2 regions of the Glutamicibacter sp. NPDC090743 genome follow, and region 1 is predicted to be linked to the other one. Evidence: predicted binding sites of a transcription regulator. Region 1 holds the regulator's gene; the other holds the start of a gene.
The links. Region 1 encodes HrcA, which represses chaperone genes, less so after heat shock. Its sites were predicted from a motif close to TTNGCACTCGNNNNNNNCGAGTGCNAA; they were not measured.
Positions count from the first base shown of each region.

Region 2: a site for HrcA is predicted at 2,301-2,327, ahead of groL (chaperonin GroEL). Genes of this name have one in related genera too.

Region 1 covers NZ_JBIVXE010000004.1:303,148-312,421, reverse strand. Annotated here, with positions in the region: gene lepA (translation elongation factor 4) at 1-1,274, shown strand, start outside; gene hemW (radical SAM family heme chaperone HemW) at 1,275-2,504, shown strand; gene ACIQTS_RS10210 (DUF4870 domain-containing protein) at 2,521-2,922, opposite strand; gene ACIQTS_RS10205 (DUF3097 domain-containing protein) at 3,013-3,882, opposite strand; gene hrcA (heat-inducible transcriptional repressor HrcA) at 4,010-5,023, shown strand; gene dnaJ (molecular chaperone DnaJ) at 5,089-6,213, shown strand; gene ACIQTS_RS10190 (16S rRNA (uracil(1498)-N(3))-methyltransferase) at 6,216-6,989, shown strand; gene ACIQTS_RS10185 (GerMN domain-containing protein) at 7,320-8,231, opposite strand; gene ACIQTS_RS10180 (PhoH family protein) at 8,541-9,274, shown strand, end outside.
Region 2 covers NZ_JBIVXE010000008.1:2,288-18,572, reverse strand. Annotated here, with positions in the region: gene ACIQTS_RS16220 (DUF4031 domain-containing protein) at 1-364, shown strand, start outside; gene groL (chaperonin GroEL) at 464-2,101, opposite strand; gene ACIQTS_RS16210 (LytR C-terminal domain-containing protein) at 2,398-3,003, opposite strand; gene ACIQTS_RS16205 (DUF3263 domain-containing protein) at 3,046-3,336, opposite strand; gene ACIQTS_RS16200 (uracil-DNA glycosylase) at 3,493-4,266, shown strand; gene ACIQTS_RS16195 (threonine/serine exporter ThrE family protein) at 4,263-5,933, opposite strand; gene ACIQTS_RS16190 (LLM class flavin-dependent oxidoreductase) at 6,135-7,181, shown strand; tRNA gene ACIQTS_RS16185 (tRNA-Val) at 7,238-7,314, opposite strand; gene ACIQTS_RS16180 (GNAT family N-acetyltransferase) at 7,725-8,342, shown strand; gene ACIQTS_RS16175 (hypothetical protein) at 8,347-9,279, opposite strand; gene ACIQTS_RS16170 (class I SAM-dependent DNA methyltransferase) at 9,276-10,910, opposite strand; gene ACIQTS_RS16165 (DUF808 domain-containing protein) at 11,033-11,983, opposite strand; tRNA gene ACIQTS_RS16160 (tRNA-Thr) at 12,148-12,221, opposite strand; gene ACIQTS_RS16155 (thioredoxin domain-containing protein) at 12,393-13,259, opposite strand; gene ACIQTS_RS16150 (trehalose-6-phosphate synthase) at 13,660-15,123, shown strand; gene otsB (trehalose-phosphatase) at 15,165-15,944, shown strand; gene ACIQTS_RS16140 (ABC transporter ATP-binding protein) at 16,010-16,285, shown strand, end outside.

The sequences.
Region 1 (9,274 bases):
TCAAGCAGCTCCCGCCGCCTGTCGGCGATGCCAAGGCTCCGGCTCGCGCAATGATCTTCGACTCCGTATACGACACCTACCGTGGCGTGGTGACCTACGTTCGAGTTGTCGATGGCAATCTGTCTCCTCGCGAGAAGATCCAGATGATGTCCACCGGCACCACCCACGAACTGCTGGAAATCGGCGTATCCTCGCCGAACCCCGAGCCCACCAAGGGCCTGGGCGTTGGCGAAGTGGGCTACCTGATCACCGGTGTCAAGGACGTGCGCCAGTCCAAGGTCGGCGATACCGTCACCAACTTCCACAAGCCGGCCACCGAGTCCCTGGGCGGGTACGAAGAGGCCAAGCCAATGGTCTTCTCCGGCCTGTACCCGATGGACGGCACCGACTACCCGGTACTGCGTGATGCACTGGATAAGCTGCAGCTTAACGATGCTGCGCTGACCTACGAACCGGAAACCTCCGTGGCCCTGGGCTTCGGCTTCCGCGTGGGCTTCCTGGGCCTGCTGCATCTGGAAATCACCCGCCAGCGACTGGAATCCGAATTCAATCTGGACCTGATTTCCACGGCGCCGAACGTGGTGTACGAGGTCATGGGCGAAGACAAGCAGATGATTACGGTGACCAACCCCTCGGAATTCCCGGATGGCAAGATCCTGGAAGTCCACGAGCCAATGGTTGCCGCCACCATCCTGGCGCCAAGCGAATTCATCGGCTCGGTCATGGAACTGTGCCAGACCCGCCGCGGCACCATGCGCGGCATGGACTACCTCTCCGAGGACCGTGTCGAAATGCGCTACCACCTTCCGCTGGCTGAGATCGTGTTCGACTTCTTCGACCACCTCAAGTCCAAGACCCGCGGCTATGCTTCGCTGGACTGGAAGGCCGACGGCGAGCAGGTGGCAGATCTGGTCAAGGTCGACATCCTGCTCCAGGGCGAGCAGGTGGATGCTTTCAGCGCCATTACGCACCGCGACAAGGCCTACAACTACGGGACCATGATGACCTCGAAGCTGCGTGAGCTGATTCCTCGCCAGCAGTTCGAAGTTCCAATCCAGGCCGCGATCGGTTCGCGCATCATTGCCCGTGAGAACATCCGCGCAATCCGCAAGGACGTTCTTGCCAAGTGCTACGGCGGCGATATCAGCCGCAAGCGCAAGCTGCTGGAAAAGCAGAAGGAAGGCAAGAAGCGCATGAAGATGGTCGGCCGCGTGGAGGTCCCGCAGGAAGCCTTCATTGCCGCACTGTCCACCGACGAGCCGAAAAAGAAGTAGATGCCTTCAGTACTGCCTGACGGCGATCCGGCTCCGGCCGATGGTCTGCTCCCTGCCTCATGCGCGCATGAGGCACAGGGGCGGACCATGTCCTTTTATGTGCATATTCCGTTCTGCACCGTCCGTTGCGGCTACTGCGATTTCAACACGTACACCGCCACGGAGCTGGGCTCCGGTTCCAGCCAAGCAACCTACGCTGCCACTGTCAGCAAGGAAATCAGCTTCGCCCGCGAGGTGATGGACCGTTCGGGCCAACCGCACCGCGAAATTGAAACTGTCTTCTTCGGCGGCGGAACTCCCACGCTGCTGCCCGCCGGAGACCTGGTCTCGGTGCTCGGCCGGATCCGCGACGACTTCGGCCTGAAGCCGGGCGCGGAAATCACCACGGAGGCCAACCCGGATTCGGTGACCCGCGAAAGCCTGCAGGAGCTGGCCGACGGCGGGTTCACCCGCGTGTCCTTCGGCATGCAGTCCGCGGTGCCCCACGTGCTCAAGGTGCTTGAACGCACCCATGATCCGAAGCGCGTTCCGCAAGCCGTTGCGTGGGCGCGCGAGGCCGGCCTGGATGTCAGTGTCGATCTGATTTATGGCACTCCGGGGGAGAGCCTGGCAGACTGGCGCACCAGCATCGAAGCCGCGTTGAGCTACGAACCTGATCACATTTCGGCGTATGCGCTGATCATCGAGGAAGGCACCAAGCTGGCGGCCCAGATTCGCCGTGGCGAGGTACCGAACATCGATGATGACGACCATGCCGAAAAGTACCAGTTGGCCGACGACATGTTTGCCGCGGCCGGTTTCTCCTGGTACGAGGTCAGCAACTGGGCGAAGACCCCGGCGAATGCCTGCCAGCACAACATCGCTTACTGGCAGGGCGGCGACTGGTGGGGCGCAGGCCCCGGCGCGCATTCCCATGTTGGCGGGCTGCGCTGGTGGAATGTGAAGCATCCAGCCGCGTATCAGCAACGGATCGATGCTGGAATCTCCCCGGGCCACGGCCGCGAATACCCGGATGCCGAGGCCGTGCAGCTTGAGCGCACGATGCTGTTGACCCGGCTGGGTTCGGGCATGAAGATTAGCGAGCTCGATGAAACCGGACGCAAGAAAGTCGCCGGCTTGATCGCCGACGAGCTGATTGATGCCAAGGCCGCGTTCGCCGGCACATTGGTGTTAACGCAGCGAGGCCGGCTCCTGGCCGACCTCGTGGTGCGTGAACTGCTCGATTTCTAAGACTGGGCAATCACTGCTACTTCATCAGCCGCAGATTGAATTGGTAGCGGTAAGGGCGTCCCTTGTTGGCCTGGATGGCAGCAAGGGCGCCCGAGACCGTCATGAAGACCCAGAGGGCCACGGCGAGTACTGCGAAAAGCCAGCCGATCACCGGCAAGACCATGAGCACATTGAATACGATGGCGAGAATGGTCAGCGGGAACGTGAAATTGAACGCTTCCTTCGATTCCTGTGCAGTGAACGGGCCACGGTCCCGGAATACGGCAAAGACGATTGCCGAAGGAACGCAACCCAAGATGGCACCGAAGTGGGCCATCATTGCCCACTGGCGATCTTCTGAAGGAGTCAGCGGCAGCGCAGAGGTCCTGGAACCTTCGAAGCGGGAATTCTCCGATGGCTTCGTCTGGCGTGATGTCACTATTTTTCCTTGTCTTGCTAAGTGTGGTTCCTCTTATCATAGCGACCGCGGCTGGGCCCACGGGGAGATTCGCAGACTAATCTCCAACTATTAGTCAATCGTTAGGAAACCGTAATCTTCGGTCGTGAGAAAATCGATCAATTCTTCAATCCGGCCCAAGAGCTGTGGTTCAAGCTGCCCGTAATGCTGCACCGTGGACAAGAGCCGCTGCCATCCGATGCCGATGTCTTCCGCGGTGGAGTGCGGCCAGCCAAAGGCCCGGAGCACACCGGTTTTCCAATCGGTGCCCTTGGGGATCACCGGCCAAGCCTTGATGCCCAGTGTCGCAGGCTTGATCGCCTGCCATACATCCACGTACGGGTGGCCGAGGATCAGCACGTTTTGCGCTGCACCGGGGACCTTCATCGCCTCGGCAACGATGCGCGATTCCTTGCTTCCGGCAACCAGGTGGTCAACCAGGATTCCCAGGCGGCGCTGCGCGGAGGGGGCGAAGTCGCGGATAGCCCCGGCAAGATCGTCCACGCCATGCAGTGGTTCAACGACGATGCCTTCAACACGCAGGTCGTGGCCCCAAACTTTTTCAACCAGCTCAGCGTCGTGCTTGCCTTCTACCCAGATGCGGCTTGCCCTGGCCTCCCGGGCCTTCAGTCCGGCAACGGCACGCGAACCCGAAGCCGAGACCAGCTTCTGGGGCGGTGCGGCCTTGGCAACGGGATCAATGATCTCCACCGCTTCGCCTTCGAGGAAGAACCCGAAGCCCGCCTGGAAGGAGCGGGTCTTGCCGTGGCGGTCCTCGAGCACGATCACGCGCATGCCACCGGATTTCTCGGTACGGATGACTTCTCCTACCCATCCTGAGGTGGCATCTTCCAGAATCATGCCACGTTCAACAGGGACCTGGCGGAGTTTTTTCGGTGCCGGTGCACTCAGATCCCGTGGTCCCCAGGAGTAATTAGTCACGTACTGCCTTTCGCTGTGATCGAATACGCTCGAAATCCAATGCTAGCAACTGCTGAACGTATTAGACTTGGCACTTGACAGGTTAGAGTGCCAAAGCCGGGCACAGGGAATCCAAGGAGGTGCTGTTGTGACAGAGCCGCGACGCCTAGACGTTCTGCGTGCCATCGTGGAGGACTACGTCCAATCCCGTGAGCCAGTGGGCTCCAAAGCGCTCCTGGACCGGCACAACCTCGGTGTCAGCGCCGCGACGATCCGCAATGACATGGCTATGCTGGAAGAAGAGGGGCTCATAGTCGCTCCGCATACTTCCTCCGGACGGATCCCCACCGAAAAGGGATACCGCCGCTTCGTCGATGAGATCGGCGAGCTCAAGCCGCTGTCGCGGGCTGAACGCGACGCCATCAACAAGATCCTGGACAGCTCCACGGACCTGGACGAGATGCTCAAGAGCACTGTTCGCCTCCTGGCGCGGTTGACCAACCAGGTAGCAATGATCCAGGTGCCGCACTACGACACCGCTTCGTTGAAGAACCTCGATCTGGTCGGACTGGGCTCGGCCCAGGTGCTGATGGTGATGATCGCTTCCAATGGCACGGTGGATCAGCGCATGATGCCGGTCCAGCGTTCCTACAGCGATGATGAGCTGGATGACTTGAAGCTGTGGCTGCTCAACAATTTCGGGGGAGTGAAGCTTGCCGAACTTGCCGGCCGGCTCACCCGCATCGAGCGCAGTTCGACGCAGCAGGCCGACCCCCTGGTGGACCAGGTGATCGGTGCGCTGGAAGAAATGGCCCAGGCGGCCAACGCGCAACGCATCATCATGGCAGGCACCGCGAACCTCGCCCGCGTGGAAGGGGACTTCCCGCTGAGCATAACCCCGGTGCTCGAGGCGCTCGAGGAGCAGGTAGTGCTGCTCAAGCTCTTCTCCGAGCTGGAAGCCGATTCGCGCGGCGTAGCCGTGGCCATCGGCACCGAGCACCACTACGGGCAGCTGTCGGAAGCCGCCGTGGTCGCCACCACCTACGGCACCGATGTGCGCAACAAGCTCGGGGTCCTGGGCCCCACCCGGATGAACTATCCAACCTCCATGGCCTCGGTTCGTGCGGTGGCACGGTACCTGTCGAAGATTTTGGCTAACTAGCCTCGCTGGGCACCGCCCGGCACTACCGAATTTCAAGATTCTCAGGAAAGGACACGGCGAATAACGTGAGCTCGCATTACGAGACCCTAGGCGTCGCCAAGGACGCGACCCCGCAGGAAATCAAGAGTGCCTACCGCAAGTTGGCGCGTAAGCTGCACCCGGATGTAAACCCTAGCGATGACGCTGCAGAACAGTTCAAGCTGGTCACCCGAGCCTACGAAGTCCTTTCCGACCAGACCAAGCGCTCCAACTACGACGCCACCGGCGATGAGAACGGCAACGGCCACCCGGGCTTCGGCGGTGGCGGCCAGGGCTTTGGCGGCTTCGGCGACATCTTCGAGCAGTTCTTCGGTGGCGGCCAGGCCCAGGGCCCGGCATCACGCACCCAGCCGGGCCGCGACGCGCTGATCACCATCACCATCGACCTGGAAGATGCGGTCAAGGGCACGGTCTACCCGCTGGAGATGGAAACCGCTGTCACCTGCAAGACGTGCAACGGTTCGTGCACGCGCGAAGGCACCAGCCCGGTCACCTGCGACATCTGCCATGGCGCAGGCCAGGTGCAGCGTCCAGTGCGTTCATTCCTGGGCCAGATGATGACCGTGGAAACCTGTGCGGCCTGCCGCGGTTTCGGCACCACCATCCCGGACCCCTGCCTGGAGTGCAACGGCGAAGGCCGGGTGCGCGAGCATGTGTCGAAGTCGCTGAACGTTCCTGCAGGTGTCGACTCCGGCACCCGCATCCAGCTGCGCGGACAGGGCGAAGCCGGCCCGGGCGGCGGGCCTAACGGCAACCTGTTCGTCGAGATCGACGTGCGCCGCCATAAGGTCTTCGAGCGCGCCGGCACCGACCTGCACGCCAAGATGAGCCTGCCAATGACCGCCGCCGCACTGGGTTGCGAGCTGAAGCTGGAAACCTTCGACGGCGGCCAGTCCATCAATGTGGAGCCAGGCGCCCAGGATGGCGACACCGTCACCCTGCCGGGCCTCGGTGTGCCGCGCCTGCGCGGAGGCAAGCGCGGGGACATCATCGTGCACCTGCAGGTGGAGACGCCGACCAAGCTCGACGCTGCCCAGCGCGATCTGCTCGAGCAACTGGCCAAGCTGCGTGGCGAAGAACTCTCGGCCGGCCGTGTGGAGCACAGCGGCGGCATGTTCTCCCGCCTGCGCGACAAGCTGAACCAGCGCTAGGCATGAGCAACCACAGCTTCGTCATCGACGCCCAGCAGGGCCGGGACGCAACGGTCGGGGACATTCTTGAACTGGATGGCTCCGAAGCGCACCACGCGGTCACCGTTAAACGGGTCTCCGCGGGCGAGCACCTGGACCTGCTGGATGGCAAGGGGCTGCGCCTGACTGTGGAGGTCATCGGCACCGCCAAGGACCTGCTGAGCGTGAAGGTCCTGCGCCGTGCCGAGGAAGCGGTCAGCGATCACCCGGTCACCCTGGTCCAGGCGCTGTCCAAGGGGGATCGCGACCTGCAAGCTGTCGAGTCCGGCGTGGAACTTGGCGTGCTGTCGGTACGCCCCTGGCAGGCGGACCGCTCGATCGTGCGCTGGAACGCGGCCAAGGTCGACAAGGCCATGGCCAAGTGGCGGGCCCAGGTGCGCTCGGCGCAGAAGCAGTCGCGCCGCGCCTATGAGCCGGAGGTGCTGGACCCGCTGGGTTCCAAGGAACTGGCCAAGGCCATCGCGGCCGATACCGCAAATGGCGCACTGGTTCTGGTTCTGCACGAGCAGGCCGCGGAATCGGTGGCCCGGCATGTGCAGTCGTGGCTCGCCGATGCGCGGACCGGCCAGGAGATCATCATGATCGTCGGGCCAGAAGGAGGCATCTCCGAAACGGAGCTGCAGTCCTTCGTCCATGCCGGCGCCCAACCAGCCCTGCTGGGCCAGCATGTGCTGCGTGCCTCGACCGCGGGCCCCGCGGCCCTGGTCTTGATCCGCCATTTGATCGGCGAAATCTAGGTTCCAGAATTCCGGTTAGCAGGTGAATTGCTCCGCAGATCCCGGCAGGCATGTGCCTGCCGGGATCTGCGGAGCAATTTCGTCTCCGGCCGGCGCAACGGGTTCGAGCCGAGAAAAGGCCTCGGGACGGGGAACGCGAAGTCGCTGCGGGCCGGATACGCGAATGCGGCAGCCGATCGGATAAGGACGCTGTCCAAGGCAACGGCACTGGAAATCCTGCCAGCAGGCCAAGAATGCTCAGCTGCCACCAGTTCAGGAGCTGGCCCGGACAACGGGCGCCCAGATTCATGTCCAGGACTTCCGGCGGGGGCTGCAGCGCTGGATGCTGCGTTACTCGACGCGGAAGTCGCTGGTGACCTTGCCGACCAGATGGTCCGATCCGGTCTCAACGCCCCAGAAAGTCAGCCGGTATGAGCCGGCACGCAGATCGGTGGTCAGGGTGAATGAACCGTCGGCATTGATCTGCCCGGGGTTGACCTGCTTCTGAGCGGTCATCACCGTGAGCTTGCCGTCGGCGTCCTTGCGCTGCAAGGAGTAGAAGGTGCCGATGTCGAACTGGGTGGTTCGGCCGTTAATCTTGATCGAGCCATCCGCCAAGGTCTTGTTGAACTGCGGATCGATGATCCAGATCGGTGCAATGAACGCCGCATCGCGCTCGTAGACATCCTTGAGCCGGAAACCGTCGAAGACTGTGGCATTTGCCTGGCCGTCAACCAGGATGCGGACCGTTGCGGGAAGCTCGCCCACGACCAGTCCAGCGCTGGCGGCAGCTGCCGTAGCGGTGAAGACCAATTGCTGGATGGCGCGCTCCGACAGGCCCTGGTCGAGATTGGCGCTGAAGACCTTGGCCGGCAGATCCAAGGTGATGACATTCGCATTATTGATTGAAACCCCGATTTCATCGGTGGGCTTCAAATGGGTATAACGTTTCGGCTTCATCGGGTCGGCTGAGAGCAGCGTCCAGATCGCATCGCCGATGGGTTCCTGATGGCGGGTGTCCTCGATGTACTCGCGGTACAGGAACACGCCGGTATCGGTGTTTTCCAGCCAGTAGATGGGCAGGCTAGCCGCGATGCCGACATCCTCGCCAGCGTCGGTGGCGTTCGGCAGGTTCAGCGATTCAGCCACGGCGGTCGATGGCATCTCATAGGAGCTCTCGCGATTCGTCAGACCGCATCCTGCGGCGACGACGAGAGCGGCAGTGATTCCCAAAACGCCGAATCGGCGTGGAATCTTCCGCAAGATCCTTGATTGCACTGCGTACCAATCCGTGGTGATTTTAGCTGTTGTGGCTCCTGGCCGTATTGGAACCGCTCTCAAGCTTGCCATATCAGAAGCGGCTAACTGCAGAAAAATGGCCCAACTTACTAATCCGTAACCAAATCTATATGTTCGCCACTTGCCCCGATTAGCATCATTCAAGACTACTTTCAGGTTCTACTGCTTACGCTGAGACCTGAATTTTCTCCGGATTGGCCTGCGACTCGATAGAATGGCAAGCAGGACAAATCACGATTACCACCAAGCTCGCAAAGGGGCGCCGCGCACTGCATGCAGGTTGAACAGAATAAGGCGACAGCGGAGAACGGATCCGCATCGCTCACCATCAGTTTCGATACAGCTGAGCTCATGATTGCCACCCTCGGTCCCAATGACGAGCTCTTGCGTATTCTCTCCGGCGCCTACCCGCAGGTGAGCTTCCGCCCCAACGGCCAATCCCTGGCTCTGGTAGGTGAACCGCAGCAAGTCCGCAAGGCCCAGCGCGTCACCGAAGAAGCCCGTTCGCTGGCCACTCGCGGCTCGCGCATGAGCGCCGAAACGATCGAGCAGATCATCAAGATGCTCAGCGCCGGCAATCCGGATGCACCCACCGACGTCCTGGGCCTGAAGATCCTCTCGGGGCGCGGACGTTCCATCCGCCCCAAGACCGTGAACCAGAAGAGCTATGTCGACGCCATAGAGGATTCGACAATTACTTTCGGCATTGGCCCAGCCGGTACCGGCAAGACCTTCCTGGCCATGGCCATGGCCGTCGCCGCCTTGCAGGACAAGCAGGTCAACCGCATCATCCTGACCCGGCCTGCCGTTGAGGCAGGGGAGAAGCTGGGGTTCCTGCCGGGCTCGTTGACCGAGAAGATCGACCCGTACCTGCGCCCGCTCTACGATGCCTTGCACGACATGATCAATCCGGAAACCATTCCGCAATTGCTCGAAGCCGGAACCATTGAGGTCGCTCCGCTGGCCTATATGCGTGGACGCACCCTCAATGACGCCTTCGTGATCCT
Region 2 (16,285 bases), on a different contig from region 1:
CTTGGCCCGTGAACGGCTGTGGGGAGTCCTCTCCCCTGGTGCCGTCTCGAAGGTCAGCGGGCTGGTCATGCTCACCGCCAAGCATGCCCCGGCAGAAACCGATCGCCTGGGCCATATCCTCTGCGATGCCGATCTGGAGGTCCTGGCCCGCCCCGCTCCGGCCTACCAGCGCTACGCCGAGGCGATCTACAAGGAGTACGGGCATCTTCCCCGCCATGTGCTTGCTTCCGGGCGCAGCAAGATCCTCTTCGGCCAGTTGGAGAAAGAACTGATCTACGGCACCCAAGCCGGATCCCGGCGCTGGGAGCAGCGCGCGCGGAATAATTTGGGCACCGAGCTGGAGCTGTTGCACAGCTGGCTGTAGTGCAACGCTTGTCCCACGTTAAACGGCCGATGGCCCGGATTCCTCGAAAGGATCCGGGCCATCGGCGCGATTACTGCGTGCTTAGTGCGTGCGGGAAGCTTAGAAGCCGCCCATTCCGCCCATGCCACCCATGTCATCGCCACCGGCTGGGGCAGCGCCAGCAGGAGCTGGCTTATCTGCGACAACAGCTTCGGTGGTCAGGAACAGGCCAGCGATCGATGCCGCGTTCTGCAGTGCCGAACGGGTCACCTTCACTGGGTCGTTGACACCAGCTTCAAGCAGGTTGACGTATTCGCCGGTTGCAGCGTTCAGGCCGTGACCTGCTGGCAGGCCCTTGACCTTGTCAGCGACAACGCCTGGCTCCATGCCAGCGTTCAGGGCAATCTGCTTCAGCGGGGCTTCGATGCCAACGCGGACGATGTTCGCACCGGTAGCTTCGTCGCCTTCCAGAACCAGCTTCTCGAATGCTGCAGCGCCAGCCTGGATCAGTGCAACGCCACCACCGGCGACGATGCCTTCTTCAACAGCTGCCTTGGCGTTGCGCACGGCATCTTCGATGCGGTGCTTGCGCTCCTTGAGCTCTACCTCGGTAGCAGCGCCGGCCTTCAGCACAGCGACACCGCCGGAGAGCTTTGCGTGGCGCTCCTGCAGCTTCTCGCGGTCGTAGTCCGAGTCGGTGTTCTTGATCTCGGCAGCGATCTGGGCCTTGCGTCCCTCGATGGCGTCGGCTTCGCCGCCACCTTCAACGATGGTGGTCTCGTCCTTGGTGATAACGACCTTGCGGGCGGTACCGAGGACTTCCAGGCCTACGTTGTCCAGGGACAGGCCGATTTCCTCGGAAACAACCTGGCCGCCGGTGAGGATAGCGATGTCGGTCAGCATGGCCTTGCGACGGTCGCCGAAGCCCGGAGCCTTGACAGCAACGGACTTGAACAGGCCGCGGATCTTGTTCAGGATCAGGGTAGCCAGGGCTTCGCCCTCGACATCTTCGGCGATGATCAGCAGCGACTTGTTCGACTGCATGACCTTCTCCAGCAAGGTCACCATGTCCTTGACCGAGGAGATCTTCGAGTTCACGATGAGGACGTAAGGGTCCTCAAGAACGGTTTCCTGGCGCTCAGCGTCGGTGACGAAGTAAGCGGAGATGTAGCCCTTATCGAAGCGCATGCCCTCTGCCAGCTCCAGCTCCAGGCCGAAGGTGTTGGATTCTTCAACGGTGATAACGCCCTGCTCGCCGACCTTGTCGAGAGCTTCAGCGATCAGTGCGCCGATTTCCGGATCGCCAGCAGAGATCGAAGCGGTAGCAGCGATCTGCTCCTTGGATTCGACCTTCTTCGCAGCGGCGAACAGTTCAGCGGTAACAGCTTCTACGGCCTTGTCGATACCGCGGCGCAGTGCGATTGGGTCAGCACCTGCAGCAACGTTGCGCAGGCCTTCCTTGACCAGTGCCTGTGCCAGCACGGTTGCGGTGGTGGTACCGTCGCCAGCGACGTCGTCGGTCTTCTTGGCAACTTCCTTGACCAGCTCTGCGCCGATCTTCTCGTAAGGCTCTTCGAGGTCGATTTCCTTAGCGATGGACACGCCGTCGTTGGTGATAGTAGGAGCGCCCCACTTCTTTTCCAGAACAACGTTGCGGCCGCGTGGGCCCAGGGTGACCTTCACCGCGTCAGCAAGGGTGTTCAGGCCGCGCTCAAGTCCGCGGCGTGCTTCCTCGTCAAATGCAATCATCTTAGCCATTGTGGCGTACGGTCCTTTCGGGACGATTTTGCGAAAATGCAACCGACAGACAGCGCCCGCGACGGACGAGTGGACCGGTGCGGCATCGGGCCAGCAACCGTTTCAGCTCTCGCTATCTGAGGTATTTTCCACGCCCACGCCCTGCGTCCGCTGTCCGGTGCTTCATGGAGTTCTTGGAGAACGCAAAAGCCGACCGGCGTTAGCAGTCGCAACGCATGAGTGCTAATACAAATATTGGCACTCTCGCATGGCGAGTGCAAGCCGATCGGCTCTAAGCGAATGGAATTATGAACGAATTATTCGTTTAGCCCCAGGGTGTCATCGGAGCCCATAACCACGGTGACCCGGTTCGGAATGTTGCTGGTCTGCAGAACTTCGTCGATATTCAGGATTTCTGCAGCTTTTTCAGCGGTAGTGCGGTAGGACTCGGACATGTAATAAACCGTGGAGACTTCTGCGGGCCTGGTCCAGTTGTCGGCCACAATGCTGGTGAACCCGGCTTCGGCCATGGCGTCTTCGCCTTCATTAGCCAGACCGGCAACACTTGCCGCGTTGTACACGCCAATCAGCTGGCCGTAGAGCACGTCTTCGTCATCGATGGTGCTCGTTGGCGATGCGGATTCACTAGGTGTGGGTTCCACGGAGGGCTCGGCGGTGACTTCCTGGGTTTGCGAGGTGTCGCTTCCCGTGGAAGTCGCGAGGGTCTCCTTGAGCTGAGGGCCGAAGATGAAGGACAAGGCACCGATCACCAGCACGAGTACAGCGGTCAGCACTACCCAGCGCAATTTCCCACCGGTTGACTTCGACGCGGCGGACTGCGCCCATCCGTGGGCGTGGTGCGAACCCACACGGGTGCTGAACTCCGGAACGCGATCAAATTCGTCACGCGGGTAGTTGGTCATTCTTGTCCTTGCTCGAGGTCTGATTGGTCACGGCAGGCAGGGTTATCGTCCCGTGCCGACCTTACCGCCCACGCGACGTTTTGTGGAACGTGCTCTGCGCAGGCGCTTGACCAACATCGGGTCGTAGGCCAGTGCCGCGTCGGTTTCAATCAGCTGGTTCAGCAGCTGGTAATAATTCGTCGGCGACATCGAAAACTGCTTGGTAATGGCTTGTTCCTTGGCCCCGGCATACTTCCACCACAACTTTTCCAGGTTGAGGATCTGTTGCGAACGCTCATCCAATTCCGAATCCGGGTTCATGACGAAATCCACCAGCAATTCATTCTCAGCCATACGTTCTCACCTCTGTCATTGGACCAGTTTTCTCAGGTTTCGGTTATGCATGTAATCCACCATCGGTAGACATACCACCGATATTCTAACCAATCTGCTTGCCTAACACCGTGTGGCCGAGCACAGGCACGCCAGAAAAACGGCACAATTACCCCTATGGACGATTTGCAGCCAGCACTTTTCGATGCACCCCAGCCAGCTCGGACACCAGTGTACGAAGCGGCTGATTTCCCGTTCTACCATGGTGCCCAATCCATGGCCGACCACGGGTTTATCGCTGCAGACTGGGTACCGGCACTCTGCGAGCAGGACTCGTTGCTGCGTTCCCTGGCCACCGATTTGGCGGCCCGTTCGGCGGCCGGTGAACAGATCCTGCCGGCACCGGAGGTGATGTTCCGCGCACTGAGCCTGCCATTGTCCGAAGTCAAGGTCCTAATTATTGGCCAAGACCCATATCCGACACCCGGCCACGCAAACGGTTTGGCCTTCGCGGCCAACAAGCAGGTGCGACCGCTGCCGCGCTCCTTGGCCAATATCTACAAGGAATTGCAGTCCGATCTGGGGCTGGATCCGGTTGCGCATCCGGATCTCAGTCCATGGCTCTCAGAAGGCGTCTTGCTGTTGAACCAGGTGCTCTCCGTAGCCGCTGGCAATGCCGGCTCGCATCAGAAGCTGGGTTGGGCGCCAATTCTGCATGCCATCCTCACCGCGCTCAATGACCGTCCGCGGCCTCCGGCGGCTTTGCTCTGGGGCCAGCATGCGCAGAAACTCTCCGAGTCCCTGTCCAATGCCGTGCAGCTGCAAAGCGCCCATCCTTCGCCGCTCTCAGCCTCGCGCGGGTTCTTCGGCTCCAAGCCCTTCTCAAGCATCAATCGGCTCCTGTCCGACAGCGGACAGAAGCCGATTGACTGGTCGTTGCCGAAAGCCTAGCGTCGGCGGATCCGCCGGCGCTCACGCCGGGCGCTGGAGGTCAATGGACGGCACAGCGTATCGCCGAAGACGACGCCGCCAGCGATGGAGAGCATGATCGCCATGGCGTTGAACATCTCCACCAGTCCCGTGGCGGTGTCATTGACGTTGATGACGATGCCGTACATTGCGCGGAAGATCATCAGGCCCGGAAGCAGGAACATGACCGCAGGAGCCGCTAGCACCAGCTGCGGGGAGCGGAGTTTGTCCGCTGCCAGCCGCGCGGCGAAACCGATCACCGTGGCGACCAGCGCCGGGGTAGCCCGGTCTCCGAGTCCAATGCTTTCAGCCAGCAGCTGCACCAGGTAGCCGCCGACCGCAATGCCGGCGGTAGGCAGCAGCAGGCGCAGCGCGCTCTGCTCGGTGACCGCACCGGCGACAATGGCCACGCCCACCAAGACCACCAGCAGCCAGGCCGGATAGTCGGTTTGGACGATCTGGTGAACGTCGACCTTCTCTCCCCCGAGCAGATCCGAGATCACCAGGGCCGTAGCAATTCCGCAGAGGATCGCCCCGTAGATCAGGCTGGCCGAGAACAACCGGCCTACCGCTGTCACCGGGAAGCCGTTGATGGCATCCTGCAATGCCGAAACGAATCTGCCCGACGGAAGCAGCAGCAAGATGCCGCCAGAGACCACCAGCGCCGGATCCAGCGGAGCGTGGAATTGATGCCCCAGCAAGGCGATGCCGGTGACCACCAATGTCGAGGCCGCGATAGTGAAGAACTCGGGCACTCTCCAGCGCGAGCCGTATCGGCCGATCTGCGTCACGAGGCTCGAGGACAGCATCGCCACCAGCGCACCAGCCCACGAGCCGCCAATGAAGAGCACGAACGCGGCCGCGAACACGGCCCGGCCGCAGGCGACGATCCAGCGCGGGAACGGCTTGGGCTGCCGCGTGATGTCCTTCAGCCGCTTCGCTGAAACGGATCGCGATACGCCGCCGGCAATGATATCCGAGACGAGTTCGTGCACCAGCACCATGCCGGCGTAGTTCGAGGTGTAGGAGCGGACCACACGCAGCACCGAGTAGCTTTCGGCGTCCGGCGGGCTGTAGTTCAAATGCAGGGACTGGTTGGTGATGTCCACGTCCAAGTGGCTCAGGCCCAGTGCCGCGGTCACCGCGATCACGCTGGTTTCCACTTCCAAGGCGCCTGCGCCGTAGCGGATCAAGGTCTCGCCCAAATCCAGCGCGAACTCCATGGTGCGCCGGTTGGACGCGTCCTGGTCCACATTGACCTTGGGGTTGGCGTAGGGGGTGCCCTGCAGGCGCTCAACGATGTTCAGCGCCTCAGTGGGAGGGGTATCCGAGATCCACATTTTCGCCAGCAGCCGACGGGCCACCGGGTTGGCGCGGGTAGGCATGAGGGTAATGCCCTCATCGGTGGTGTGAACCTGGCCGGTGCGCCACTCGATATCCGAGACATCGGCAGCCGCCACGTTGGCGCTGACCGCCGTATTGAGCGGCAATTCAGATGCCGTTGCCGGCTCTTCGGCGGGCTCTGCCGGATGGAAGCCCATGTTGATCTCACTAGTGGCAATGCGGGGCAAGACGCCAGCTAGCGGAGCCGGATCCTCGCCTACGGCATTCGACGAGGCGGCCTGTTCCTCGCTAGATCGATGCGCCACGAATCATGCCCCCTCATCCAAAGTTTTTCCCATGGGATTCACCATACAACCCGTGCATGAAAAGTTGTCGGGAACGTGGCGAATTCGGGAGGTATTGCCGAACACATTTAAGGGTATTTTCGGCCACTGGAATACCGGCGCTCGGCAGTTGGTTGCACCATGCAGAAGTTAGATGTGTTTGCATATAATCCGGAGGATCCAATGAATACGCAGTTCCCTTTGCCACAAATCGGAGCCGAGACCTTCGGCGACATCACCGAGGATGCCCAGGGCAACCCGCTGAGCCATGCCCAGGTGATCCGCAATGTCATCGCCGAGGGGCAGCAGGCCGAAGCCTCGGGCCTTGATTTCTTCGGTGTCGGCGAGCACCACCGCGATGACTATGCCATCTCCTCCCCCGAAATGGTTCTGGCCGCCCTGGCCAGCACTACCCAGCGCATCAAGCTCGGCACCGCGGTGACCGTGCTCTCCAGCGACGACCCGGTGCGCGTCTACGAACGCTTTGCCACCTTGGACGCGATCTCCAACGGGCGAGTGGAGATCATCGCAGGCCGTGGCTCCTTCATTGAATCCTTCCCGCTCTTCGGCCTGGATCTTGAAGACTACGAGGACCTGTTCGAAGAGAAGCTGCATCTGCTGGCCAAGCTCCGCCACGGCACGCCGGTTTCCTGGCAGGGCAAGCACCGCGCCGCCTTGCGCAACCAGCAGATCTACCCGCTGCTGGAAGACCAGCCCTTGACCACCTGGGTGGGTGTGGGTGGCAGCCCGCAGTCGGTAACCCGCGCGGCCCGGCATGGCTTGCCGTTGTGCTTGGCCATTATCGGCGGCCAGCCCTCGGCCTTCGAAGGCTTGGCCACTCTCTACCGCCGTGCGCTGAAGGAGTTCGGCCATGGAGAATTGCCGGTCTCGGCGCACTTCCATGGCTTGGTGGCTTCCACCGACCAGGAGGCCCTGGAAACCCTCTGGCCGCATTACCAGCGCACCATGAATCGGCTGGGCGCCGAACGAGGCTGGCCGCCGGCCAGCAAGATGCGCTTGCAGGCTTCCATGGGGCCCGAGGGAGCCATGATGTCCGGCAGCCCGGAAACTGTGGCACGGAAGATGGCCAAGGTGGCCCAGCAGCTGGGCTTGTCGCGCGTTGACATCAAGTACTCTGCCGGTTCCTTGCCGCACGAGGCGATGATGAACAGCATCAAGTTGCTCGGAGAAGAGGTCAAGCCCATGGTGCACCAGCTGCTTGGCGCCTAGGATCCTGGCTGTCCCGGAAACAGCGAAAGCCACCGCATTGCGGTGGCTTTCGTTCTTGGTGGATCTTACTGGACTCGAACCAGCGACCTTTCGCGTGTGAGGCGAACGCTCTAACCAACTGAGCTAAAGATCCATCTGCGCCCTGACTTGCAAGCCAAGCGCATAAGCAATCCTACCGGGCCGTGGACCTCACTCCAAATCGGCCACCGGTTCCAGCGCCCGGATTCCGCCCCCGGAACACGCCGAAATGCCGCTACGAGCGCAGGTTCGAACAGTCGTGGTTCAGGCAATGAGTAGAGCAGAAAAACAACGCCGAATAGTTTATTTGCGATTCACCTAAAAGTACCTATTTCCACTTGTCAAAAAGGGACTTTAGACTCCATAATTTTTCTAGCTCATCGAGCTCAAACTGGACCCTACAAGGAAGTTGCCGGAAGCCGCCGGCATCGGTCCCCTCAAGGCCAACGAAACCGCGCAGTGGATTTTTCCACCGCGCAAAAGCCTCATCTTTCGTTCGTTCTTAGAATTTAGGACCGTACCCCAGTGTTTGAAAACCTGAACTTTTCCTTGTCATCCCTATGCGTTCAGCCGGCCCAGCGCGCCGAATTAGCGACCCTCTACCCCTTGGTCGACCAGCGCTGGAACCAGAAGTTCGACCGGCTCTCGCTGCTTGTGACCGTGCGCGACCAGGGCACCTTGGTTGCCGCAGGCCTCGTGCATGATTCCATCATTGCCCCGACTTCTTCGATGAATGCCGTGGAGCTCGGTTGCATGGCCGTGCGCCCGGACTACCGCCGCCTGGGCATCCGCCAGCATGCGACGTCGCTGCGCCTTGCCCACGCGCTGCGTTCGGGCAAAACCCCGATCAGCGTCATCGATTCGCAGAACCCGGCATCCTGGGCCTTCTACGAGCGCTCGGAACTGTGGCAGCGCGAGCGCAGCTTCGAGCACGATGGGCAGCTGAAGTTCATCTACCGGGCCACCGAGGCCGCATGGCAGTGGGCCGCGCAATTGCCGCAGGCCTCCGAGGACCACGTGGCGATCCACCTTCCCGAAAGTGCGATGCCAGCCCCGAGCCTCATGGCCGGCCCGGCCCCGGTCCAGGGATTCGCCGCGCAGTTCGGATCCGATGATTCGGCCTCCACCGTGCCGGTGATGTGACCGCCTAGAACAGGGCGTCCTGCTGCTCGTCCACGGAGCCGTGGCCCGGCAGCGGGGCAACTTCTCCGGCCCGGCGAGCGCGAGCGGCCTCGTGCAGGTCAATCGGGGTGACCTTCAGGACCGCATCGACCATGGCGTTGAGGAACTGCGGCGCGGCAATATCCGCTGGCACCGGAGCGTGGACGCATTTCACTTCTGGATCCTCTGCGCTCTCATCCCAATCCACCAGCAGCAGGCCGGTGGCGGTGTACCCGAAGCCGTCGCCGAAGTCGCGCAGCTTGCGGATCATGTCCACGGTGCGGCGGAAGGCGGCAGGCTCGGATTCCAGGATCGTGGCACGCTGCACGAAGAAGAACCCGACGGCTGCCAGCGGGTAGCGGGCCCGCAGGTTAGCCGCATCCCCATAGGCCTCTTCATAGCGGTTGGCCAGGTTCTTGCCGAAGGATGAGGTCATCGCCTTGGTGCTGAGCAGCAGCTCGGGACCGGTGGACCAATGGGTCATCACCACGTCGGTTTGCTTCATGTAGGCGCGGCCCAGGATGCGCGCGTCGATGCTGCCCGCCTTGCCCGCCATGATGGACTCGTGCACCTCGTCGGCCAGCCGCTCCGGCAGCTTGCGCAGCAGTTCCAGGATGTCGCTGGACAAGACCCGGGGCGCCTCGGGACGCGGCCACACCAGATCCGCATCGAATCCGGCACGGCGCAATTCATGGGCCAGCCATGCGTCCACGCCCTGGGCAAAGCGGCCCGATCGGGTGACCGCCTTGTTGCGGACCGGGATGCTCAGCAGGCGTTCGAGCACCGGGAAGGACGGGTTGAATTCCTCGGTTACCGCGCCATTGCCCAGCCAGGGCGAATCCTTCGCCGCTGACATCAACGTGGTATCGAATTCGGCAAAGGCCAAGGTCTTTTCGATCGCAGGATTGGCCACGTTCATCCCCTCACGGCTTTGCTTCTGGCCTTGCGGCGTTCGAGCATATTCATTCGCGCAGTGCGGACCGCCTCCAGCGCATCCGGCTCCAAGCCGAGCAGCTGCTCGAGCACCACGCCGTCCACCAGGTCGGTGGCCTCTTGCTTGCGCCCCTGCACCAGCAGTTCACGCACCGCCGGCTTGATGGCACGCAATTGCCGGGCATAGCGCTGCACCATGCCGATCGCCGGGACCGGCAGCTGGTCGGCTTCACGCGGTTCCAGCTTCAGGATGCCGCCGCCGTAGGAGCGGCCCACCATTTCGGCTCCGAGCATGGTCAGGGTATTGAGCGATGCCACCGGGAGCAGCTCGCGGCCCAGCTCGCGCGCATCGGCGCCGAGGTACACCCCATGGATCGAGTTGATGTGGTGCACCGCGGCCTCGTTGGCGGTCAACCGCGGGGTGTCGGCGTTCATGTAGGTCATGAACAGGTCCGGCACCGAGAGCACCGGCACCCGCCACCACGGCGAGCGCACCTTGCACTTGTAGGCCTGGTCGACGTTCTGCAGTTCACCGCTGGCCACGAAGCGCGCACCGGCGCCGCTGGGTTCCGCGCCGGGGCGGAACATGTAGGCAGCTGCCCCGTGCTCGGCGAGCTTTTCCCAGCCGTCCTCGCTCAATTCCAGCCCGCGCAGGTGGCGCGAGCCCGGAGGCGAGATCCGGATCAGGTCCTCGCGGGCCAGCCCCAGGTCCTGGATCTGCTGGGCCGAGAGGGTGAACCACTTATTATTGCCGGTGACCGCGCCCAGCGAGGTTTCGCCCCAGGACTGCAGCGGCGCCATCCGGCCGGCGGCCAGTGCCGCCGACAAGATCCCCTGGGCTTCGAGGCCGACCAGGGAACCGGTCCAGCGCTCGTTCATGCGCACCGGGGTGTGGCGGGTGCCTTCGCCCAGGGCTTGCAGATCCAGCGCATTGCGGAATTGGTGCAGGTTGAAGGAACCGCTAGCCCCTTCGCGGAAGCCCTCGGCCAGCAGCAGCACCACTTCTTCCTGCGCGTCGGCGAACAAGCGCTCTTCGAAGACGGCCAGGTGCACGCTGGCGAAGCGTTCAAGCAGCATCTGGCGGACAGGCCCGGCATAGTTCACGAACATCAGCTCTGCCGGAAGCACCAGGGCCAGGCGCCCGCCGACGGCAAGGAAGCTGGTGGCATGCACGACGAAAGCGGCCCAGATGCTGGCAAGTTCATTCAGTTCCACGCCCGAGGCTTTGGCCGCGGCGCGCGAGAGCCGCCGGTCGGCCCCGCGGTGCAGCTGGTAGCGCACGTAGGGAGGGTTGCCGATGACAGCGTCGAACTCGGCGTTGCCGGTGACCTCGAAGAAGTTGGCGTGCTCGATGCGCGCGTCGATCCCGGCGGCGCTCATCCGTTCACGGGCGGCCTGCACCGATGGTTCGTGCAGTTCCAGGCCCACCAGCTCGACCCGGTCTCGGCCATCTGCGAGCACCGGATGGGCAGCGGCAAGGAATTGCGCTTCACCGCAGGAGGGTTCCAGGACCCTGGATCCTTGCTCCCCCAGCGCCCACTGCGCCATGAAGCTGGCAACGGGTTCCGGGGTGAAGTAGGCTCCGCGCGCATGGCGGGCGGTGGCCTGATCTGTCAATTCTCTACTCAACACGCATCGATCTTTCCACGTAGGCCAGACAGTTGGGCTGGACCGGTAGACCGAGTCCGGGCGGCAACTTCTCTATTCTACGTGCGCGGGCATCTGGCTGATTCCTGTTCCTAGTGGTCTGCTTCGGCTTTGCCCTTGTGGCGCAGCTTCTGGATGCCCAGGATGATGACGGTAATCACGGTACCCATGATGAAACCGGCAAGGCAGGAGAAGGCGGTGTTCACCAGCCAGCCCAGCACGGCGCCGGCCTGGCCGGTCGCGTCGTGGACCAGCAGCTCCACGTGGTGCACGAAGCCGTACGGTGCGTGCCAGCCCAGTTCATCCATGCCGACCAGCAGCAGGTGCCCGCCGACCCAGAGCATCGCGATCACGCCGACCTTGCTCAGGATGGACATCACGATGGGCATCGCCTTGACCAGGCCGCGCCCGATCTTCTGCGTCAGCTGGCGCGGCTTGGCGGCCATGTGCAGGCCGATGTCGTCCATTTTGACGATCAAGCCCACGGCGCCATAGACCACGACGGTCATCAGGATGGCGATCACAATCAGGATCAGCGCGCGATTCAAGAACGGCTCGTGGGACACCTCGTTCAGCGAGATGACCATGATCTCCGCGGAAAGCACGAGGTCTGTGCGCACTGCCGATCCGATGATCGCTTTCTCGTCGCGCACTCCCTCCTTTCCGCCCGGAGTGTGGTGCTTGATCGCGCCCATCGCCTCAAGCAGCTTCTCGGCGCCTTCGAAAACCAGATAGGCGCCACCGATCATCAGGATCGGGGTCAGCGCCCATGGAGCGAACTGCGATAGGACCAGCGCCACCGGAAGGATGAACAGCATCTTGTTCCGGATAGACCCAACGGCGATCTTCCAGATGATTGGAAGCTCGCGCTTGGGCGAGAGCCCGGCCACGTACTGCGGGGTGACTGCCGCATCATCGATGACGACGCCTAGCGATTTGGTGCTGGCCTTGCCAGCGCCCAGCGCGATGTCATCAAGCGATGCCGCGGTGACTTTCACCAGCGCCGCCACGTCGTCCAATAGTGCTGCAAGGCCTCCGGCCATGGTCGGCTCCTTCAAATATAGGTTCTGCGCAGAATTCTACCGGCGGGATCTTTGAGCCTGCCATAGGCGCGACGCTGGCTCGGGCATGATCTGGGGCTAAAAAAAGAAACCGCGCCATGAAGATTCATGGACACGGTTCCCGTTGCTGGTCAGGACCAGGTCAGAGCCCCCTACCGGATTCGAACCGGTGACCTTCAGTTTACAAGACAGACGCTCTGGCCAGCTGAGCTAAGGGGGCGTACCGAATAAGAATATCCGAAAACCCTGCGGCACTGCGAATTGGCGATGCTCCGAGTTAAATGCCGATGGGAAGGAAGCCAGCATTGGCTTCCTTCCCATCGGTCGGGGTGCGAGATCAATAAGGATACTACCGGATCCCGAACAATTGTCCAGAGGCTACCGGTTCGACTTACTTGTTGGCAGCGATTGCTTCCTTCACTGCGGTTGGGAAGTCTTCCTTTGCCAGATCGACTACCTCGCCCTGGACGAAGATCGATGGGGTGCCAGCCACGCCATCGTACTGGCCGGCAGTAGTGGTGTACTGGACGAATGGACGGAACTTGTCATCTGCGATGCAGCTTTCAACGGACTGCGCAGCGCCATTCTGGATCGCCAGATCGGCCAGCTCGGCGTTCTTCATCTCGCCCTCCGGGTAGTGGCCCCACAGCGCCTTGACGAAGCCCATGTAGGCTTCTGGGCTTTCGTCGGCGACGCAAGCCAATGCGTTGGCGCCGCGCGAGGAGAAGTTGGTTGCTGAACCACGGTCAAGGTAGCCGACGTTGCGGTATTCAACGGTGACGTCGCCGTTGGCCAGCCATTCCTCGATCTGGTCCCCGTAGGTAGCCTCGAAGTCTGCACAGTGAACGCAGTTGGCGTCAACGTACATGGCGATGTTGATCGGTTCGCCCTTTTCAGCCACCGTCAGGTCGCGTGGGGTAGCAGGCGATGGCGCCTCGGCAGGCGCTTCGAGCGTCTTGATATCCACATTCTCGATGGACTTCTCTGCGACAGTGTCCGGCGAGGTGACCATGATGCCACCGGCTGCGGTACCGCCCTGCGGCACGGCGCCGGAGTCTGCCACCTTTGCGTTGTTGTTCTGCACGATCAAGGTAACTACCAGTGCGATGACCACAATGACTGCGGCCAATACGCCCAGCTTCACGAAAAGCGACTTGCGCTTCTGAGCGGCATCTTGAGCGGCACGCATCTGCGCCGCCTTCTCTCGGGCACTCGCGGTTCGCTCTGCCTTCGATGGGCGCGGATTATTTGTAGACATAAATTTGGCGGTTCCTTGGTCAGCGGACAACTATCATCTGGAGTCAAGCTTAGCCAACTCCGAGCGCCAATATCCTTGAAAACTCAAGATTCCCCCACCTTCACAGGACTCACATATCTTTCGCATACAGCACCCAAAGTGCTTCGAAAACCTTAAGTTGAGCGTTAAACCAAGCCATCGTCGGATATCGTTTCTTTGCTGCCCGTCCTTTGCTGACCACGCGGCACATGCGCAGAAGTAGCCCATATGACGGAGAAATCCGTCTCTTCGTTCCCTTAGCAGTCAGTTTTCACTAGGCTAAATAGCAAGAGCGAGGAAATTTGACGAGAAGTCATTCACTCAGAACCGACGAATCTGCACCACGCCGGTGAACCAGATTGAACAAACCAGGAGGTTTGCAGTGGGTACCCCAGCGCCGAGTACAAAGACCGAATATTCCTACGATTTTGTGGTTGTAGCCAACCGCCTTCCGGTGGACCGCATCACCAACCCTGACGGATCGCAAGGATTCCAGCGTTCGCCCGGTGGTTTGGTTACCGCCTTGGAACCGGTCATGGCTGCGTCCGAAGGTGCCTGGGTGGGTTGGCATGGCGGTATCGGCGAGAAGCTGGAGAGCTTCGACAAGGATGACATCCATCTGGTTCCGGTCCCCCTGGATGAGGATGACCTGACCCTCTACTACGAGGGCTTCTCCAACTCGACGCTTTGGCCGCTCTACCACGACGTCATCGTGCCACCGGAGTACCACCGCACCTGGTGGGACCGCTACAAGAGGATCAACCAGCGATTCGCCGATGCCGTACTGGAAATCGCTGCTCCGAACGCTACCGTGTGGGTCCACGACTACCAGCTACAGCTGGTTCCGCAGATGCTGCGGCTGGCGCGACCCGATCTGAAAATCGGCTTCTTCCTGCACATACCGTTCCCGGCGGCCAGCCTGTTTTCGCAGCTGCCCTGGCGCACCCAGATCTTGCAGGGACTGGTCGGCGCGGACTTGGTCGGGTTCCAGCGCGAAACCGATGCGAGCAATTTCCTGCGCTGCTTGCGCCGGTTCACCGACTACTCCACCAAGGGCGATGTGGCTTCGCCCCCAGCCGGTAACGACATGCAGAATCTCTGCCGTGCCAATGCGCATCCGATTTCCATCGATACCGAGCAAATCGCCAAGCTCGCACGCGATCCGCAAATCATTGCCCGTGCCGCCCAGATCCGCCATGAGCTGGGCAATCCGAAAACCATCATGCTGGGCGTGGACCGCTTGGACTACACCAAGGGCATTCGCCACCGCCTGAAGGCCTATGGCGAGCTGCTCTCCGACCAGACTCTGCGCGCCGGTGATGTCTGCCTGATCCAGGTAGCCAGCCCCAGCCGGGAAAACGTGGACAGCTACATCGAGCTGCGTGATCAGGTGGAGCTCATGGTCGGGCAGATCACCGGCCAGCATGACACCCTGAGCCACACCACCCTGCGCTACCTGCACCAGTCCTATCCGCTGCGCGAAATGATCGCCATGTATCTGGCAGCCGATGTCCTGCTGGTCACGGCCCTGCGCGATGGGATGAATCTGGTGGCCAAGGAGTTCGTCGCTGCGCACCAGGATGGTCGCGGCGTACTGGTGCTCTCGGAGTACACCGGAGCTGCAGATCAGCTGACCCAGGCTGTCCTGGTCAACCCGCACGATATCGACGGGATGAAGGCCAGGATCGTTGAAGCGGTTCAGATGAATGAGGCAGAGCAGGAACGCCGGATGAAACGCATGAACCGCCACTTGGCGCTCAACGACGTCTCGAAGTGGTCCGAGGACTTCCTGGCCGAGCTGGCCGAGATCAACGCGGCCACCTCCGTGCACGAAATCGTTCGCTAGAAGATTCCGACAGGAATCCTGATCTCCGATGAGGAATACCATTGCCTGACCTTGACCCTGCCCTGCAGGCCGCGCTGGCTGAATTTGCTGCCCATCAGCGGGTACTAGTTGCTTTGGACTTTGATGGAACGATGTCCCCGCTGGTTGACCGGCCGCAAGAGGCCCGGCCGCTGGAAGAGTCTGCTGCTGCCTTCGAGCAGCTGGCTTCCAGTCCCGGGGTATACACCGCGGTGGTGTCGGGGCGTAACCTGCAGTCCTTGAGCGAGGTCTATCCTGAGCCTCGTCCAGAGATTCGCATTGGTTCGCACGGCGCCGAGCGCATGGTTCCGCCACAGCTGGGCGCGATCTGGCACGATGAGCCGCTGACCGCTGGGCAGTCCGAGCTGCTCGGACAAATTACCCAGCGCCTGGAACGAGTTGCTGCGATGCACGCGAACGCCAGCGTGGAGTACAAACCGTCGGCCACGGTCCTGCACGTCCGCCAGGCAACACCTGATGTTGCTGCCACGGCCCTGGCACAGGCGCGGCAGGCGCTAGGTGATTTGGATGGCATCAAACTGCTTGAAGGCAAAGCGGTGCTAGAGGCCACCGTGCATCACGGTGATAAGGGCCAGAGCCTGCAGTGGTTGCGTGAAGTACTCGACGTCCAAGCGGTCCTTTTTGTCGGTGATGACGTGACCGACGAGAACGGATTCAAGGTTCTTGGCGCAGCGGATCTGGGCATCAAGGTGGGACCTGGACCAACTGCGGCCGCGCATAATATCCTTTCGCCAAGTGAATTACCACACCTTTTGAAAAGTCTGATTTCCATGCGACACTGAAGTGTCCCAACTCACTTTCACTACGGATCGTCGGGCACGTACCTGCCCGTGAAAGGATTGTCATCATGGCAACTGTGACCTTTGAAAAGGCCACCCGTATTTACCCGGGCGCACTTGTGCCTTCCGTCGACGCTATCGACTTGGAAATCCAAGATGGAGAATTCCTTGTCCTGGTCGGCCCCTCCGGTTGCGGCAAGTCCACCACCCTGCGCATGCTCGCGGGTTTGGAAGAAGTAAACTCCGGTCGTATTCTCATTGGCGATAAGGATGTGACCAACGTTCCGCCTAAGGACCGCGACATCGCCATGGTCTTCCAGAACTACGCGCTGTACCCCCACATG